DNA from 3 places in the Kribbella yunnanensis genome. Region 2 is predicted to be linked to each of the others. Evidence: riboswitches for the same ligand, from Rfam matches in the RefSeq annotation. Region 2 holds a riboswitch; each other region holds the start of a gene.
What was found. A riboswitch is a leader RNA that binds a small molecule or an ion and turns the genes downstream of it on or off. The one in region 2 is predicted to bind glycine.

Region 1 (5,122 bases), on a different contig from region 2:
CCGACACCGCGATGCTGACGCCGATCAGCGCCGAGCCGGAGACCGAGCGCTTCGACCAGGGCGAGCCGCTGTCGGCCGACGACCAGGCCGCGGTCGGTGCACTGCCGGCCGGATCGGCGCTGCTGATCGTGCAGCGCGGCCCGAACGCGGGGTCGCGGTTCCTGCTCGACGTCGACGTGGTGACCGCGGGCCGGCACCCGGACAGCGACATCTTCCTGGACGACGTGACGGTGTCCCGCCGGCACGCCGAGTTCCGCCGCGACGCGTACGGCGTCAAGGTCCGCGACGTCGGCAGCCTGAACGGGACCTACGTGAACCGGGACCGGATCGACGAGGTCCAGCTGAACAACGGTGACGAGGTCCAGATCGGCAAGTACCGGCTGGTCTACTACGCCAGTGGCCAAGCCTGAGCTCTCGATCGGCGAGGTCCTGCAGATCCTGCAGGCCGAGTTCACCGATGTCACCATCTCCAAGATCAGGTTCCTCGAGGCCGAGGGGCTGGTGACACCGGCGCGCACCGCGTCGGGCTACCGCAAGTTCAGCGCGGGTGATGTGGAGCGGCTGCGCTACGTGCTGACCGCGCAACGTGACCAGTACCTGCCGCTGAAGGTCATCAAGGAGCACCTCGGTGCGATCGACCGCGGTCTGCGCCCGGCGGCCGGTGGACCGCCGATCGCCCCCAGTACGCCGGCCTCCGGGCCGGCCGCCGACGACTTCGGTGCCACCGGCACCGACCTGCGGCTGACCAAGGCGGAGCTCTGCGCAGCCGCCGGAGTCAGTACGGCGTTGCTCGCCGAGCTGGAGAGTCACGGCCTGATCGTGGCCGAGGGCAAGCATTACGGCGGCGACGCGATCGTCGTCGCCCAAGTCGCCGCCGAACTGGCGACGTACGGCATCGAACCCCGTCACCTGCGCCCGTTCCGCACCGCGGCCGACCGCGAGGTAGGACTGATCGAGCAGGTCACCGGCCCCCGCCGTACCGACCAAACCCAAGAGTTGGCAGCCCTCACTGTGCGGTTGCACACGGCACTGGTGAGATCCCGGCTGCCGCACTGACCACCGCGGAGTAGGCTGAAGGTGTGCGCGAAGTCGACGTAGTCGGAGTCCGGGTCGAGATGCCCTCGAGTCAGCCCATCGTGCTGCTCCGGGAGGTCGGCGGCGAGCGGTACCTGCCGATCTGGATCGGTGCGGCCGAGGCGAGTGCGATCGCTTTCGCCCAGCAGGGGATGGAGCCACCGCGGCCACTGACGCATGATCTGTTCGCGGAGACGATCCGGGTGCTCGGGCACACGCTCAGTCAGGTCCGGATCGTGAACCTGACCGACGGGGTGTTCGAGGCGATCCTGGTCTTCGACGACAAGACCGAGATCTCGGCCCGCCCGTCGGACTCGATCGCGATCGCGCTGCGCACCGGTACGCCGGTGTTCTGCACCGAGGAGATCCTCGCCGAGGCCGGGATCCCGGTCCCGGAGAGTGAGACCGAGGCCGACGAGGTGCAGGAGGAAGAGGAGGTCGAGCGCTTCCGCGAGTTCCTCGACCAGGTCACCCCGGAAGACTTCGACAAGAGCTGAGCCCAAAGACTGGAGGCTGAGCCTCAAGACCGGGAAGGTAACGATTCGTCTGGGAGTCGCGACACGCTAGCCGCTCGGAGCGGTTGTCGTTGACCCTCCCAGGTCGGCGGCTTACCGTGAAGGAGTCGTGGGGAACTGTTACTCCACGGAGATGGCTCGTTCCAGTCGGTATCCAGGGAGGCTCAGGCGTGACACGCACCGGCGACACGGATCTGACGGCGCAGTCGACGTCCGAAGCACGCGCCGAGGCGGCCGCCACTGCCGGCGTTCAGGGTCTGCTGTTCGACGACGATCTGCGGCCGATGCCGGAGGATGTCGGGTTCCGTGGGCCGACGGCCTGCGCCGCGGCCGGGATCACCTACCGCCAGCTCGACTACTGGGCGCGGACCGGCCTGGTCTCCCCGTCGGTGCGCCCGGCGACCGGCTCCGGCACCCAGCGGTTGTACGGTTTCCGTGACGTTCTGTTGCTGAAGGTGATCAAGCGGCTGCTCGACGCCGGGATCTCGCTGCAGCAGATCCGGACCGCGATCGCCCACCTGAGCAAGCGCGGGATCGACGACCTGACCCAGATCACGCTGATGAGTGACGGCGCGTCGGTCTACATGTGCACCTCACCGGACGAGGTCATCGACCTACTGGCCGGTGGCCAGGGAGTCTTCGGGATCGCCCTCGGCGGTGTCTGGCGCGAGGTCGAGGGTTCACTGTCCGAGCTGCCCACCGAGCGTGCCGACGGTCACGGCGAGGGCGAGGACGAGTCCCACGCCAGCGACGAGCTGGCTGCCCGCCGCCGGGCCCGCGCAGCCGGCTGAGGTACTCTGCTCTGTAGCTGTTCACCGCACTCGGGAGAGACCCGTTCACACCGGGCGCCGAAGGGGCAATTCCTCCCCGGAACCTCTCAGGCCCATGGACCGGGTGCGTCAGGCAACTCTGAAGCGTGCACTCGTGCGTGACAGAGGGGGAGGCCACCCGGAAGCTACTGCAAGCAACGGAGCCTCTTTCGATGACCGAAATCTCTGCAATCTTCGCCGACCGGCACATCGGGCCCCGCCCCGACGAGGTCGCGCGGATGGTCGAACTGCTCGGGTACGCCGACGTCGACGCGCTCGCGGATGCCGCCGTACCGGCCTCGATCCGGTCGACCGAACCGCTGCGCCTCCCGGAGCCGGCCTCCGAGGTCGACGCGCTGACGGAGTTGCGCCAGCTCGCGGCCCGCAACAACGTCGCGACCTCGATGATCGGGCAGGGCTACTACGGCACCTTCACGCCGTCGGTGATCGTCCGCCGCCTGGTCGAGAACCCGGCCTGGTACACGGCCTACACGCCGTACCAGCCGGAGATCTCGCAGGGCCGGCTCGAGGCGCTCCTGAACTTCCAGACCGTCGTCTCGGACCTGACCGGTCTCCCGACCGCCAACGCGTCGCTGCTCGACGAGGGCACCGCGGCCGCCGAGGCGATGACGCTCGCGCACCGCTCCAACCGCAAGAGCAAGTCGAACCGCTTCCTGGTCGACTCCGACTGCTTCGCACAGACGATCGCGGTCGTCGAGACCCGCGCCGAGGCACTCGGCATCGAGGTCGTCGTCGCCGACACCATCGACGGTCTGCCCGAGGGCGACTTCTTCGGCTTCCTGGTGCAGTACCCGGGTTCCGGCGGCGCTGTCCGTGACCTCAAGCCGCTGATCGCCGCCGCACACGAGCGCGAGACGCTGGTCGCGGTCGCTTCCGACCTGCTCGCCCTGACGTTGCTCGAGGCACCGGGGGAGGCCGGCGCCGACATCGTCATCGGCTCTTCGCAGCGCTTCGGCGTACCGCTCTTCTACGGCGGTCCGCACGCCGGCTTCATGTCGGTCCGCGCCGGTCTCGAGCGGTCGCTGCCCGGTCGGCTGGTCGGTGTCTCGGTCGACGCCGACGGTGCCCCGGCGTACCGGCTCGCGCTGCAGACGCGTGAGCAGCACATCCGTCGCGAGAAGGCGACCTCCAACATCTGTACGGCGCAGGTCCTGCTGGCCGTCGTTGCGTCCATGTACGCCGTCTACCACGGACCGGATGGGCTGCAGGCGATCGCCGGTCGCGTGCACGGTTTCGCGGGCAAGCTGGCCGCGTCGCTGCGTGCCGGTGGTGTCGAGGTCGTGCACGGCGACTTCTTCGACACCGTGCTGGCGCGTGTCCCCGGTGCCGCTGCGGACGTCGTTGACGCCGCCCGGCAGAACGGCATCTGGCTGCGCCAGGTCGACGCCGACCACGTCGGCATCTCGTGCGACGAGAAGACCGATGTCGCCGCGCTGACCCGGGTCTGCCAGTCCTTCGGCGTCCAGTACGACGACACGCTGGCCGCGCCCGAGATCGCCGTACCGCGGACGTCGGAGTACCTGACGCACCCGGTCTTCAACACGCACAAGTCCGAGACGTCGATGCTGCGCTACCTGCGCAAGCTGTCCGACAAGGACTACGCGCTCGACCGCGGCATGATCCCGCTCGGCTCGTGCACGATGAAGCTGAACGCGACCACCGAGATGGAGGCGGTCACCTGGCCCGAGTTCGCCGATATGCACCCGCTGGCGCCGATCGAGGACGCCGCCGGGTACGTGAAGCTGATCGGTCAGCTGGAGCGCTGGCTGGCCGAGGTCACCGGGTACGCGAAGGTGTCCATCCAGCCGAACGCGGGTTCGCAGGGTGAGCTCGCCGGACTGCTGGCGATCCGCGGCTACCACCGGGCCCAGGGCAACGAAGACCGCAACGTCTGCCTGATCCCCGCGTCCGCGCACGGCACCAACGCGGCGTCGGCCGTGATGGCCGGGATGAAGGTTGTTGTTGTCAAGGGCAACGATGACGGCACGATCGACCTGGACGACCTGCGGGCCAAGGCTTCCGAGCACGCCGAGAAGCTGGCCGCGATCATGATCACCTACCCGTCCACCCACGGGGTGTACGAGGAGAGCGTCACCGAGGTCTGCCGGATCGTGCACGAGGCCGGCGGTCAGGTGTACGTCGACGGTGCGAACCTGAACGCGCTGCTGGGTCTCGCGAAGCCCGGCCAGTTCGGCGGCGATGTCAGTCACCTGAACCTGCACAAGACCTTCTGCATCCCGCACGGCGGTGGCGGCCCGGGCGTCGGCCCGGTCGCAGTCGCCGCGCACCTCGCGCCGTACCTGCCGAACCACCCGCTCCTCGACCAGGCCGGGCCCGAGTCCGGTGTCGGTCCGATCAGCGCGGCGCCGTTCGGCTCGGCCGGTGTGCTGGCGATCTCGTGGGCCTACATCCGGATGATGGGCGGCGAAGGCCTGACCGCGGCCACGAAGGCCGCCGTACTGACCGCGAACTACGTCGCCAAGCGCCTCGAGGGCGCCTTCCCGGTCCTCTACACCGGCGAGAACGGTCTGGTTGCCCACGAGTGCATCCTCGACCTGCGCCCGATGACCAAGGAAACCGGCATCACCGTCGACGACGTCGCCAAGCGCCTGGTCGACTACGGCTTCCACGCCCCGACCATGTCCTTCCCGGTCGCCGGCACCCTGATGGTCGAGCCCACCGAATCCGAAGACCTCGTCGAGC
Region 2 (5,122 bases):
CGACCGCGTCCTCACCCACGCCCGCCGCGGCACCACCTTCGAAGGCGACGTCCCCGACGTCCCCGTCACCATCGCCTGGGGCACCCACGACCGCATCCTCCTCCCGATCCAGGCCGCCCGAGCCCACCTCCAACTCCCCCAAGCCCGGATGATCCCCCTCCTCAACTGCGGCCACGTCCCCATGAACGACGCCCCAACCTTGGTCGCCAACACGATCTTGGAAACCACCCAGGCCTGATCTCCACAACAACAGGAGGTATCCGCCAAATCGGCATCGTCTCTGCTCGGCTCAGGCGTGCGGAGAACTCTACGTACCCACCTACGTCCTGTCGCTCGGGCCGTTTCAGAGATCAGCACGGTCGAAGGTCGGCCAGTCGAGTGGCTCGTCCCAGACCCGGCTGTTCATCGCAGCCAGCCGAATACCCTCGCGGAGGAGCCGGGCATCCCCGTCGGCTGGGTGGATCCTCCGTCGGACAGGACGTATACGTCTGCTGGGCCCCCGGACTGCTGACGGCCAGCGTGGTGGCGACGTCTGATTGCGGTATACGTCCTGTGCTTAGGAGGATGCTCAGCATTCGATGACGTTGACGGCTAGGCCGCCACGGGAGGTCTCCTTGTACTTGATCTTCATGTCGGCGCCGGTTTCGCGCATGGTTTTGATGACCTTGTCGAGGGTGACTACGTGGACGCCATCGCCGTGCATGGCCATCCGGGCGGCGTTGATCGCCTTCACCGCGGCCATAGCGTTGCGTTCGATGCAGGGGATCTGGACGAGGCCGCCGACCGGGTCGCAGGTCAGGCCCAGGTTGTGTTCCATGGCGATCTCGGCTGCGTTCTCGACCTGTTCGGGAGTGCCGCCGAGGAGTTCGCACAGGCCGGCTGCGGCCATTGAGCAGGCTGAGCCGACTTCGCCTTGGCAGCCGACCTCGGCGCCGGAGATCGACGCGTTCTCCTTGTACAGAACGCCGATCGCCGCAGCGACCAGCAGGAACCGTACGGCGCCATCGTCGTTCGCGCCGGGGATGAACCGCCGGTAGTAGTGCAGTACGGCGGGAATGATGCCCGCGGCACCATTTGTCGGGGCGGTGACGATGCGGCCGCCGGAGGCGTTCTGTTCGTTGACGGCGAGGGCGAAGAGATTGACCCAGTCCATCACCTTCAGCGGGTCGACCGACCACGGGTCGCGGGTGAGCTTGTCGTGCAGGGCGTGCGCGCGGCGCGGGACCTTCAGCCCGCCGGGCAGGACACCCTCGGTCTCGCAGCCCTCCTTGACGCAGTCCTGCATGACCTGCCAGATCTTGAGCAGGCCGCTGTGGATCTCGTCCTCGGTCCGCCACGCCAGCTCGTTCGCGAGCATGACATCGCCGATCGACAACCCGGACTCGCGGCAACGGTCCAGCAACTCGGCACCGGTCAGGAACGGGTACTTCAGCACCGTGCTGTCCGGCACGATCCGGTCGCCGGCCGCGGCGTTCTCGTCGACCACGAAACCGCCGCCGACCGAGTAGTACGTGCGCTCCCGCAGTACGGCGCCGTCCGCCCCGCGAGCCAGGAAGGTCATCCCGTTCGGGTGGTACGGAAGGGCTTTGCGGCGATGCATGATCAGGTCGGTGTTCTCGTCGAACGCGATCTGATGAGTCCCGGCCAGCCGCAGCCGGCCGAGCTCGCGGATCGTCTCGACCCGGGCGTCGACGGAGTGCGTGGCAACGGTCTCGGGGTCTTCACCCTCGAGGCCGAGCAGCACCGCCTTGTTACTGCCGTGGCCGTGCCCGGTCGCACCGAGCGAGCCGAACAGCTGCGATTCGACCCGGGTCGTCGCGGTCAACAGACCGGCGTCCTGCAGGCCGAGCACGAACGTGCGGGCCGCGCGCATCGGTCCCACGGTATGTGAGCTCGACGGGCCGATCCCGATACTGAACAGGTCGAAGACACTGATCGCCATGATGCGGAGGTCCCTTCCGGTCGTCGTTGACCGAGAGTGGTGTCCTCCCCGCTCTGTTGGACTGCTGTCCTTCAGAGGTGCCTCGCCCGTGCGGTGAAGGTGCCTGAGAGATTCTTGGGGAGAGTTGCTCCTACGGCGCCCGGGTCAGTGGGTATCTCTCCCAATCCCACGCCGTAGCGAGCATGTGCTCGGTGCGGTGCATCGGTGCGCGGGGGCGAAGGGCTAGATGCGGCGCATCTTGCCCTTTGCACCCGTGCGGCGAGGTGCCGTGCCGAGTGCAGCGCAGTAGGTGTGGGATTGGGAGAGATGCCCTAAGCCCGGGTCTCTCCCGCACGGGTTCATGCGGCTGTTGAGTTAGCTTCCGGACGCGACGGTACGGCGGCCTGCTGGCTGCCGTCAATCCGGCCGGTCCGCACTGCCCAGATCTCGAAGAACCAGGTGAACAGCGGCGGAACACTCGCGGCCAGCGCGGCCAGGGTGACCGGCCACGACCAGCGCAGTGGACCGCGGACGAGCAGCACGGTCACGACGTACGCGACGAAGATGCCGCCGTGGATCGGGCCGAAGATCTTCACCCCGATCTCGTTGTCGGACAGCACGTACTTGAACAGCATGCCGATCAACAGGCCGGTCCACGAGATCGCCTCGGCGATCGCCACTGCCCGGAACCACCGTGAGTGTGTCATCGCGCCCGACCCTAACAAGTCCCCCAAGCCCGGCCCGGGGTGGTCTAGGGGCTGCTCCCCGATGTGCGGAGCAAGCGGTTACCGAAGGATCGGGGAGATGAAGAACCCCAGAACGCTGCTCAGGATCACCGCGTGGGGTGTGGTCCTGACAGTCACCGCGGCAAGCCTCGCCGCACTCCCCGCCTCGGCCGCCCCGGCCTCGGCCTCGGCCGCACCGCAGTGGACCGACTGCAAGCCGGAAGGCAAGGACGATCCGGCAGTGGTGCAAGGCTCGCAGTGCGCCACCTTGAAGCTCCCCGTCGACTGGCGGAACCCGAGCGGCCCGACCTTCAACCTCGAGATCGCCCGCCGGACGGCGAAACAGCCGGCCGAGCGCGTCGGCGTACTGGTGTTCGGTCCGGGCGGCCCGGGTGACTCCGGCATCGACCGGATCAAGACCGGGATCAGCCGGTTCAGCCCGGAACTGCAGGACCGCTTCGACATCGTCAGCTTCGATCCGCGCGGGATCGCGCGCAGCAACCCGATCAAGTGCACGAGCAGCCTGTACGCCGCGATGCCGTCACCGCTCGTCCGCGACCAGGCCGAGTTCGACGCGCTGATCGACTACAACCGCCGACTCGCCGACGATTGCCGCAAGCACACCGGCCCGCTCTACGACCACGTCGACACCTGGCAGACCGTCCGCGACGTCGACGCGATTCGCCGGGCACTCGGTGAGCGGCAGATCACCTTCCACGGCAGCTCATACGGCACCCCGCTCGGAGCGCAGTACGCCGAGACTTACCCGCAGCGCGTGCGTGCGATGGTCCTGGAGAGCGTGCTCGACCACAGTCTCGCGACGCCCCGCCAGTTCCTCGATCCGCAGGCCGCGTCTGTCCAGGACTCGTTCGACGAATTCGTCGACTGGTGCGACCGCACGACGACGTGCGCCCTGCACGGCCAGGACGTCCGCGCCCGCTGGGCCGAGCTCCGGAAGCAATCGGACAACCCGTTCATGGCCTCGTTCGCGGTGTTCCGGATGCTCTACGGCCCGCAGTGGAGCGCACTCGCCACCACCCTCCAGAAGGGCGTCATCCCCACCCCGCCCCCGCCGACCACGGAACTCGTCGCCAACACCCTCGTCCCGTTCTGCCAAGACTGGGACCTGCGCGTCGGTACCTACCCCGAGTACGCCGGCCTGCTGGCGCGGCTCGCTCGCAACAACCCGGACATGCCGTACCCCGGTCAGTTCATGGCCATCTCGCTCTGCCTGGGCGCACCCAAGGCGAACAACCCGCAACACCGCCTCGACGTCGACCACCTGAAGACGCCGATCCTGCTCTCCAACGCCCGCCACGACCCGGCCACGGCGTACTCGATGGCACAGAACGTCCAACGCCAGCTAGGCCGCGACGGCGTCCTGCTGACCTACGAAGGCTGGGGCCACGGCAGCTACAACAAGAGCCCGTGCATGACCGACACCATCGACAACTACCTGATCAACCGCAACATCCCCAAGCCCGGTACGACGTGCGCCGCCGTACCGCCGGTTGGGTAGTGGATCAGTCGCCGGACAGCAGCTCGCTCCGAAGGTTGTTGAGGAAATCGGAGAACTGCTGTCCGGTGCGAGCCGCCTTCTTCAGTACGGCGAACTGCCTGCGATACAGCTCGACGTCGTCGGGCCGACTGACAGTCAGGTAGGCGTGGATCGTCTCGACCTGAACGTACGGGTTCTCGTCATCGACGTCTTCGTTCAGCGTGAAGCCGTGCCACGGAATCGCCTGGGTCTCGACGTCCATGGGGATGATGCCGATGGAGACATTGCTGAGGGTGGCAAGGCTGGCGATCCGGTCGAGTTGGGCGATGAGGACCTGCTTCGGCCCGGGACGCCAGCGCAACGCCGCCTCGGTGAGGATGAATTCGAACGAGTGCCCCTGCTCATACAGAATCTGCTGCCGGTCGATCCGTCGTTGAACAGCCGCGGCATAGTCCTGTCCGCCAGTGAGATCTGAGGCGATGAAGACGAGACGAGCGTATTCGGCCGTCTGCAGCAGCCCTGGCACCAAGGTCGGCAGGAAGGATCGCTGAGTTCTCGCGACAGCTTCCCGTTCGCGGACTGTCTCCTGCATGTCCGCGAAGCTGTCCGCCCGCATGAACTCGTGCCAACTGTCGGCCTCGTTCAGTGCCGCCTCGGTGGCAGCAACCATCTGCTCGAGTCGGTCGATGGCACCGGCCTGCTCCAGCCACCGAGTCAGCTCAGGAACTGAGGCGAGCGCATCGCCGCGCTCGATCCGGCTCACCCTGGACTGACTCAGCCCCGTACGGAGAGCAATCTGGCGCCCACTCAGACCGGCCAGCGTGCGCAGCCGTCGCAGTTCAACTCCCAGGCCTTGCCTGGGAGTTCGCGGGGTCTGGTTGTGATCACTCACTCCGGTACGACGTCTGCCTTCCGTGCTGCCAGATAGGTGTTCAGACCGACTGAATGCCGCAACACGACCGCACGCTCGTCGCGGCA
Region 3 (5,122 bases), on a different contig from region 2:
CCTGGGTGCCGCCGGTGAGCACCGAGATCCCGGCCGCGCGGACGTCATCGGCCGACAGCCGCGAGGCGATCGCCTGCGCGCCGTCGAGGGTACGGCGTTGCCGGTCGCGGAACTCGTCGGATGCCGCCAGCTTGAAGCCCACGGCCTTGGCCGCGATCACGTGTTCCAGCGGACCGCCCTGTTGTCCGGGGAAGACCGCAGAGTTGAACTTCTTCGCCAGGTCGGCGCGGTTGGTGAGGATGACACCACCCCGCGGACCGCCGAGGGTCTTGTGGGTCGTCGTGGTGACGACGTCGGCGTGGGGGACCGGGTTTGGGTGCAGCCCCGCGGCAACCAAACCGGCGAAATGCGCCATGTCGACCATCAGATACGCGCCGACCAGATCGGCGATCCGCCGGAACTCGGCGAAGTCGAGGTGCAGCGGGTACGCCGACCAGCCCGCCACGATCAGCTTCGGCCGATGCTCGAGGGCGAGTCGCTCGACCTCGGCCATGTCGACCACGAAGTCGGTGTCACGGACGTGGTACGCGACGACGTCGTACAGCTTGCCGCTGAAGTTGAGGCGCATGCCGTGGGTGAGGTGACCGCCGTGCGCGAGGTCGAGACCGAGGATCGTGTCACCCGGATCGAGCAGCGCGAACATGGCGGCCGCGTTCGCCTGGGCGCCGGAGTGCGGCTGAACGTTGGCGAAGTCGGCACCGAACAGCGCCTTCACCCGGTCGATGGCCAGCTGCTCGACCACGTCGACGTGCTCGCAGCCGCCGTAATACCGGCGGCCGGGGTAGCCCTCGGCGTACTTGTTGGTGAGGACGGAACCCTGCGCTTCCATGACCGCGAGCGGGGCGAAGTTCTCGCTGGCGATGAGTTCGAGGGTGTCGCGCTGACGCCCGAGCTCGGCCGTGACCGCAGCGTGGATCTCGGGGTCGAACTCGGCCAGACTCTGATCGAGGGTGCTCATCTCACTCACCTCCGATCAGTGCCTCGTAGGCCGCCGCGTCCAGCAGCTTGGTGGGCCCGCTGACCTTGATCCGAAGGAGCCAGCCGGCCTGGTACGGATCGGTGTTCAGCAGACCGGGATCGGCGACGACCGCCTCGTTGAGTTCGACGACCTCGCCGTCGACCGGCGCGAACAGGTCGCTCACCGACTTGGTCGACTCGATCTCGCCGCACGCGTCACCGGTCAGAATGGTGCTGCCGACGGCCGGCAGGTCGACGTACACGACGTCACCCAGGGCCTCACCCGCGAAGGCGGTGATGCCTACGGTCGCGATGTCGCCCTCCAGAGCGACCCACTCGTGGTCTTCGGTGTAGTTCAGTTCAGAAGGAACAGACATCAGGACTCCTGGCGGCGGTAGAAGGGGAGGGGGACGACGAGTACGTCGTCGTGGGTGCCGCGGATGTCGACCTGCAGGCGGGTGCCCGGCTCCTCGAAGGCGCTGTCGACATAGGCCATCGCGATGGGGTGACCGAGCGTCGGCGACGGTGCGCCGCTCGTCACGGCGCCGATCTCACGGCCGGTGGCCGGATCCAGTACGGCGTACCCGCTGCGCGGTGAGCGGCGGCCTGATGAAGTCAGCCCGACGAGCACCCGCTGGGCGCCTTCGTCGCGGCGGCGGGCGAGTGCCTCGCGACCGACGAAGTCCTCTTCCTTGCTGAACGCAACGACCCGCCCGAGCCCGGCCTCGAACGGCGTCAGCTCGCGGCTGAGTTCGTTGCCATACAACGGCATTCCGGCTTCGAGCCGCAAGGTGTCCCGGCAGGCCAAACCGCACGGCTTCAGCTCGTACGGCGTTCCGACCCGCAGCAGCTCGGCCCAGATCTGCGGAGCCTCGGCCGGGCGGCAGTAGATCTCGAAACCGTCCTCACCGGTGTACCCGGTCCGCGCGAGCAAGATGTTGCTTCCGGCAAGCGTGGTTTCGGTGATCGCGTAGTACTTGAGGTCGTCCAGGTCGGCATCCGACAGCTCGCCCACGATCTGTACGGCGACCGGCCCCTGAACCGCGATCAGCGCCCAGTCCTCGGTGGTGTCCCGGAGTTCGGTGGAACTGTGCCCGTTTTTTGAGGCGGCGATCCGCTGCTTGAGCTCGTCGCGGACGACGTCGGTGTTGCTCGCGTTGGCGACGATCAGGAAGTGGTCCTCGGCCAGCCGGTAGACGACCAGGTCGTCGATGATGCCGCCGTCCTCGGCGCACAGCATCGAGTACCGCGCCCGGCCGATACCGATCTTCGACGGGCGCCCGACCAGGCTGTGGTCGAGTGCCCGGGCCGCGCAGGCGCCGATCACCTCGAGCTCGCCCATGTGCGACAGGTCGAACAACCCGGCCGTGGTCCGGACAGCCGTGTGTTCGGCGATATCGGAGGTGTAGCGCACCGGCATGTTCCAGCCGGCGAAATCGGTAAAAGATGCACCGAGCTGCTGGTGCTCAGCCTGCAACGGAGTCGCGCGTGTCATGAGTGGGAGGCTCCCTCGGTCAGGCACCGCGAAATGCGGTGCCACTGCTGGGTGACCTCCCCGCTCTGTCATCTGTACCTGAGAGCTTCACCGCCGGGTGAGGCGGTTTGCACCGTGGGTGCGGGTGTCCTCGCAGCTACGCGGGGGCCCGGCTTTCCAGAGTTCGCCTCATCGGAACGGTCAGTGGGCCTGAGAGATTCTGGGGAGATTTGCTCCTTCGGCGCCGGGTCATGGTGAGCCCGGACTCTCCCGCCCCGATTCGAACGGCGCGATATGCAGTTGAGCCGCCGACTCTAGCAGCAGCTGACCGCTCCGGGACCCGCCGATGTGATTGGCTCGACTCCATGACCGGGAACCAGATCTTCAGCCTGATCCTGATTGTGCTGCTGCTGGCCGGTACGGCGGTCGGCGTGGGGCTGTTCGTCCGGCGGCAGCGGTATGTCAAGTCATTGCGGGATCGCGGCTGGACGTTCGTGGGCAGCCCGGTGTTCGACTCGGTGGCGCGGCTGTCCAATCCGCCGTTCGGGATGGGGTTCACGCGGAATCCGGACGACCAGATCACCGGCCTGACCACCGCCGGGCGGCCGTTTCAGGTGATCGAGTACGGCAGTGAGTACTGGAAGGGCTGGGTCGGCATGGTGACGTTGTCACGCCGGCTGCCGGAGTTGTGGATCACGGGTGGGCAGACCGTGCCGCGGTCCGGCGTGGCCGCGACGATGGTGCCGGTGCCACCGCAGCTGGGCGCGGGCTGGGCGGTTGGCGTCCAGGACCCGGCGTTCGCTACCGAGGTGCTCAGCGGTCAGCTGTGTACCGCCTTGCTCACGCTGGCGGGTGGACAGCCGGGCGTGAATCTCAGCATCGATGGCGACCAGCTCGTCATCCTCGATCCGCCGCGCAAGGATCCCGAGCTGCTGGCGCCGTGGCTGGACCAGGTGGCCTTGCTCGCGGCAGCCATCGACGCGCTGCCGCTGGACCGCTGGATCCAGCCGCCGAAGGAACCGCGGCTGAGCTTCTACCAGCACCCGGACTGGTACTGGATCGGCCAGGACGACAGCCTGCTGCACAGCACGCCGGTGACGCAGAGCGGACACGATCACAGCACGAGCGAGGTGATCCGCGGCCGGGACGGCGACGGGCCGCCGTTCGTCGCCTTCACCCACCACTGGAAGACCACCCGCACCGAGAGCTCCACCGACTCCGAGGGCCGGACGACCACACGCACGGTGACCGAGAACCACAGTGAGCCGATTCTCGGCTTCGAGCTGCCGGTAGGGATGCCCTGGCTGCAGGTCAGCCGGCGCGGGTTCGGGTCCGGGATCAGTTTCGAGAGCGAAGCCTTCAACGAGGAGTTCGCGATCCACGCCCGGGACCAGAAGTTCGCGTACGACGTCATTCACCCGCGCCAGATGGAGTTCCTGATGGCAGTCAAACCGGCGTCGTTCCAGGTGGTCGGCAACTGGGCCTGGTTCGAGGCCGGCCGGCACGACCACCAGACGATTGCCCGGTGCTCCTATTTCCTCCGGGACTTCCTGGCCCGGGTCCCGCGCTTCGTGTGGAAGAACCTAGGCCTGCAGGACTCGCCATACCCGCAGGCCTAGGCCCTACTTAGTCAGACCATACGCCTTGGTGACTTGTTGCTGAAGGCGCCCACCTGCCGCGTCGGTGACGTCCAGCTTCAGATCGACCGTGCCGCCTGCTCGGGCGGCCGGGTGGTTGACGCTGGCCGTGTACAGCGTCGCCGACTTCTTGGACAACGGCACCGGCTTCCAGCTGCGGCCGTCGTACGACATCAGCAGCTTCACACTCTTGTACGACGCGGTCGGAGCGCCGGTCTGGTGGCGCAACGACACGGTGAGCGGCGTCGCCGTACCGACGCGGGCCTGGTTCAGGTTGGTTGCCTGCGGCAAGCCGAGGTCGGCGAGGATCAGCGGCATCGTCTCAGCCGCACCAGCCCGGGAGCGGAAGTCCCACGTGCTGCGGATCTGCGTGGAGTACTTCCACCACGGCTCGCTCCGCTGCACGTCCAGTGCGAGCTGATAGTTGCCGGGGGCATCAGGCACTGGCCCGTTGATCAGCAGTTCCTCCGCCTCGACCAGGACCTTCCCGTCGCGTTTCAGCGATAGCGCGTAGGTGCCGGTGGACAAGCCGTCCGGCTCCTCGTACTGCGCCCCACCCGCGACGAACGGCGCAAGCCCGATCACCAGATTCTTGCCAGTCCTCTGCACACCGATGTCTGACGGCCAAGTCGTAGTTGCCGACGGCAACCCCGAGGTCGCGACCGGTCCACCCCAGGCGACCGTACGGCGCTCGCCCGTCCGATAACGGTATGCCGCCGCGCGGCCCCGGCTGCCGGAATCCGCCGAACCGATGTCGACGCGCTGCTCCCATGCGCCCGGCGTCACGTAAGCGGTCCGCTGGAACGGACCGATCGCGAGGGGGAGCGGCCGCAGACCGTGCGCCTCGCCAAGCGGCGTGTACCCGACCTTCGACTCCCACAGCTGCGTGACCTTGCTGTGCGCGGCATACGACTCCGCGATCCGCGCCAGCTGAGCCTTCTGGTACTGGTGTACCGGCCGCAGCGGCACCCGTCCCGGCCAAGCCTTGAGCAGGTCGAACACCTCCGGCGATCCGTTCGTCCCGTCGATCCGCACGACCTTGCCGGACAACGTC

Region 1: it holds a riboswitch for glycine, as region 2 does, so the genes downstream of both, gcvP (aminomethyl-transferring glycine dehydrogenase) here and ABD231_RS12750 (L-serine ammonia-lyase) in region 2, are expected to answer to the same signal.
Region 3: it holds a riboswitch for glycine, as region 2 does, so the genes downstream of both, gcvT (glycine cleavage system aminomethyltransferase GcvT) here and ABD231_RS12750 (L-serine ammonia-lyase) in region 2, are expected to answer to the same signal.

What each region holds. Positions count from the first base shown of each region.
Region 1 covers NZ_BAAANF010000018.1:186,572-191,693, reverse strand. The annotation lists gene ABD231_RS28520 (zinc-ribbon and FHA domain-containing protein) at 1-410, shown strand, start outside; gene ftsR (transcriptional regulator FtsR) at 397-1,056, shown strand; gene ABD231_RS28510 (bifunctional nuclease family protein) at 1,080-1,571, shown strand; gene ABD231_RS28505 (MerR family transcriptional regulator) at 1,760-2,380, shown strand; glycine riboswitch at 2,402-2,492, shown strand; gene gcvP (aminomethyl-transferring glycine dehydrogenase) at 2,572-5,122, shown strand, end outside.
Region 2 covers NZ_BAAANF010000008.1:261,154-266,275, reverse strand. The annotation lists gene ABD231_RS12755 (alpha/beta fold hydrolase) at 1-238, shown strand, start outside; gene ABD231_RS12750 (L-serine ammonia-lyase) at 569-1,942, opposite strand; glycine riboswitch at 2,024-2,115, opposite strand; gene ABD231_RS12745 (DUF3817 domain-containing protein) at 2,281-2,628, opposite strand; gene ABD231_RS12740 (alpha/beta fold hydrolase) at 2,726-4,165, shown strand; gene ABD231_RS12735 (helix-turn-helix domain-containing protein) at 4,170-5,036, opposite strand; gene ABD231_RS12730 (DUF6879 family protein) at 5,033-5,122, opposite strand, start outside.
Region 3 covers NZ_BAAANF010000003.1:54,351-59,472, reverse strand. The annotation lists gene glyA (serine hydroxymethyltransferase) at 1-958, opposite strand, end outside; gene gcvH (glycine cleavage system protein GcvH) at 960-1,334, opposite strand; gene gcvT (glycine cleavage system aminomethyltransferase GcvT) at 1,334-2,452, opposite strand; glycine riboswitch at 2,508-2,619, opposite strand; glycine riboswitch at 2,620-2,714, opposite strand; gene ABD231_RS05120 (hypothetical protein) at 2,797-4,050, shown strand; gene ABD231_RS05115 (S8 family serine peptidase) at 4,054-5,122, opposite strand, start outside.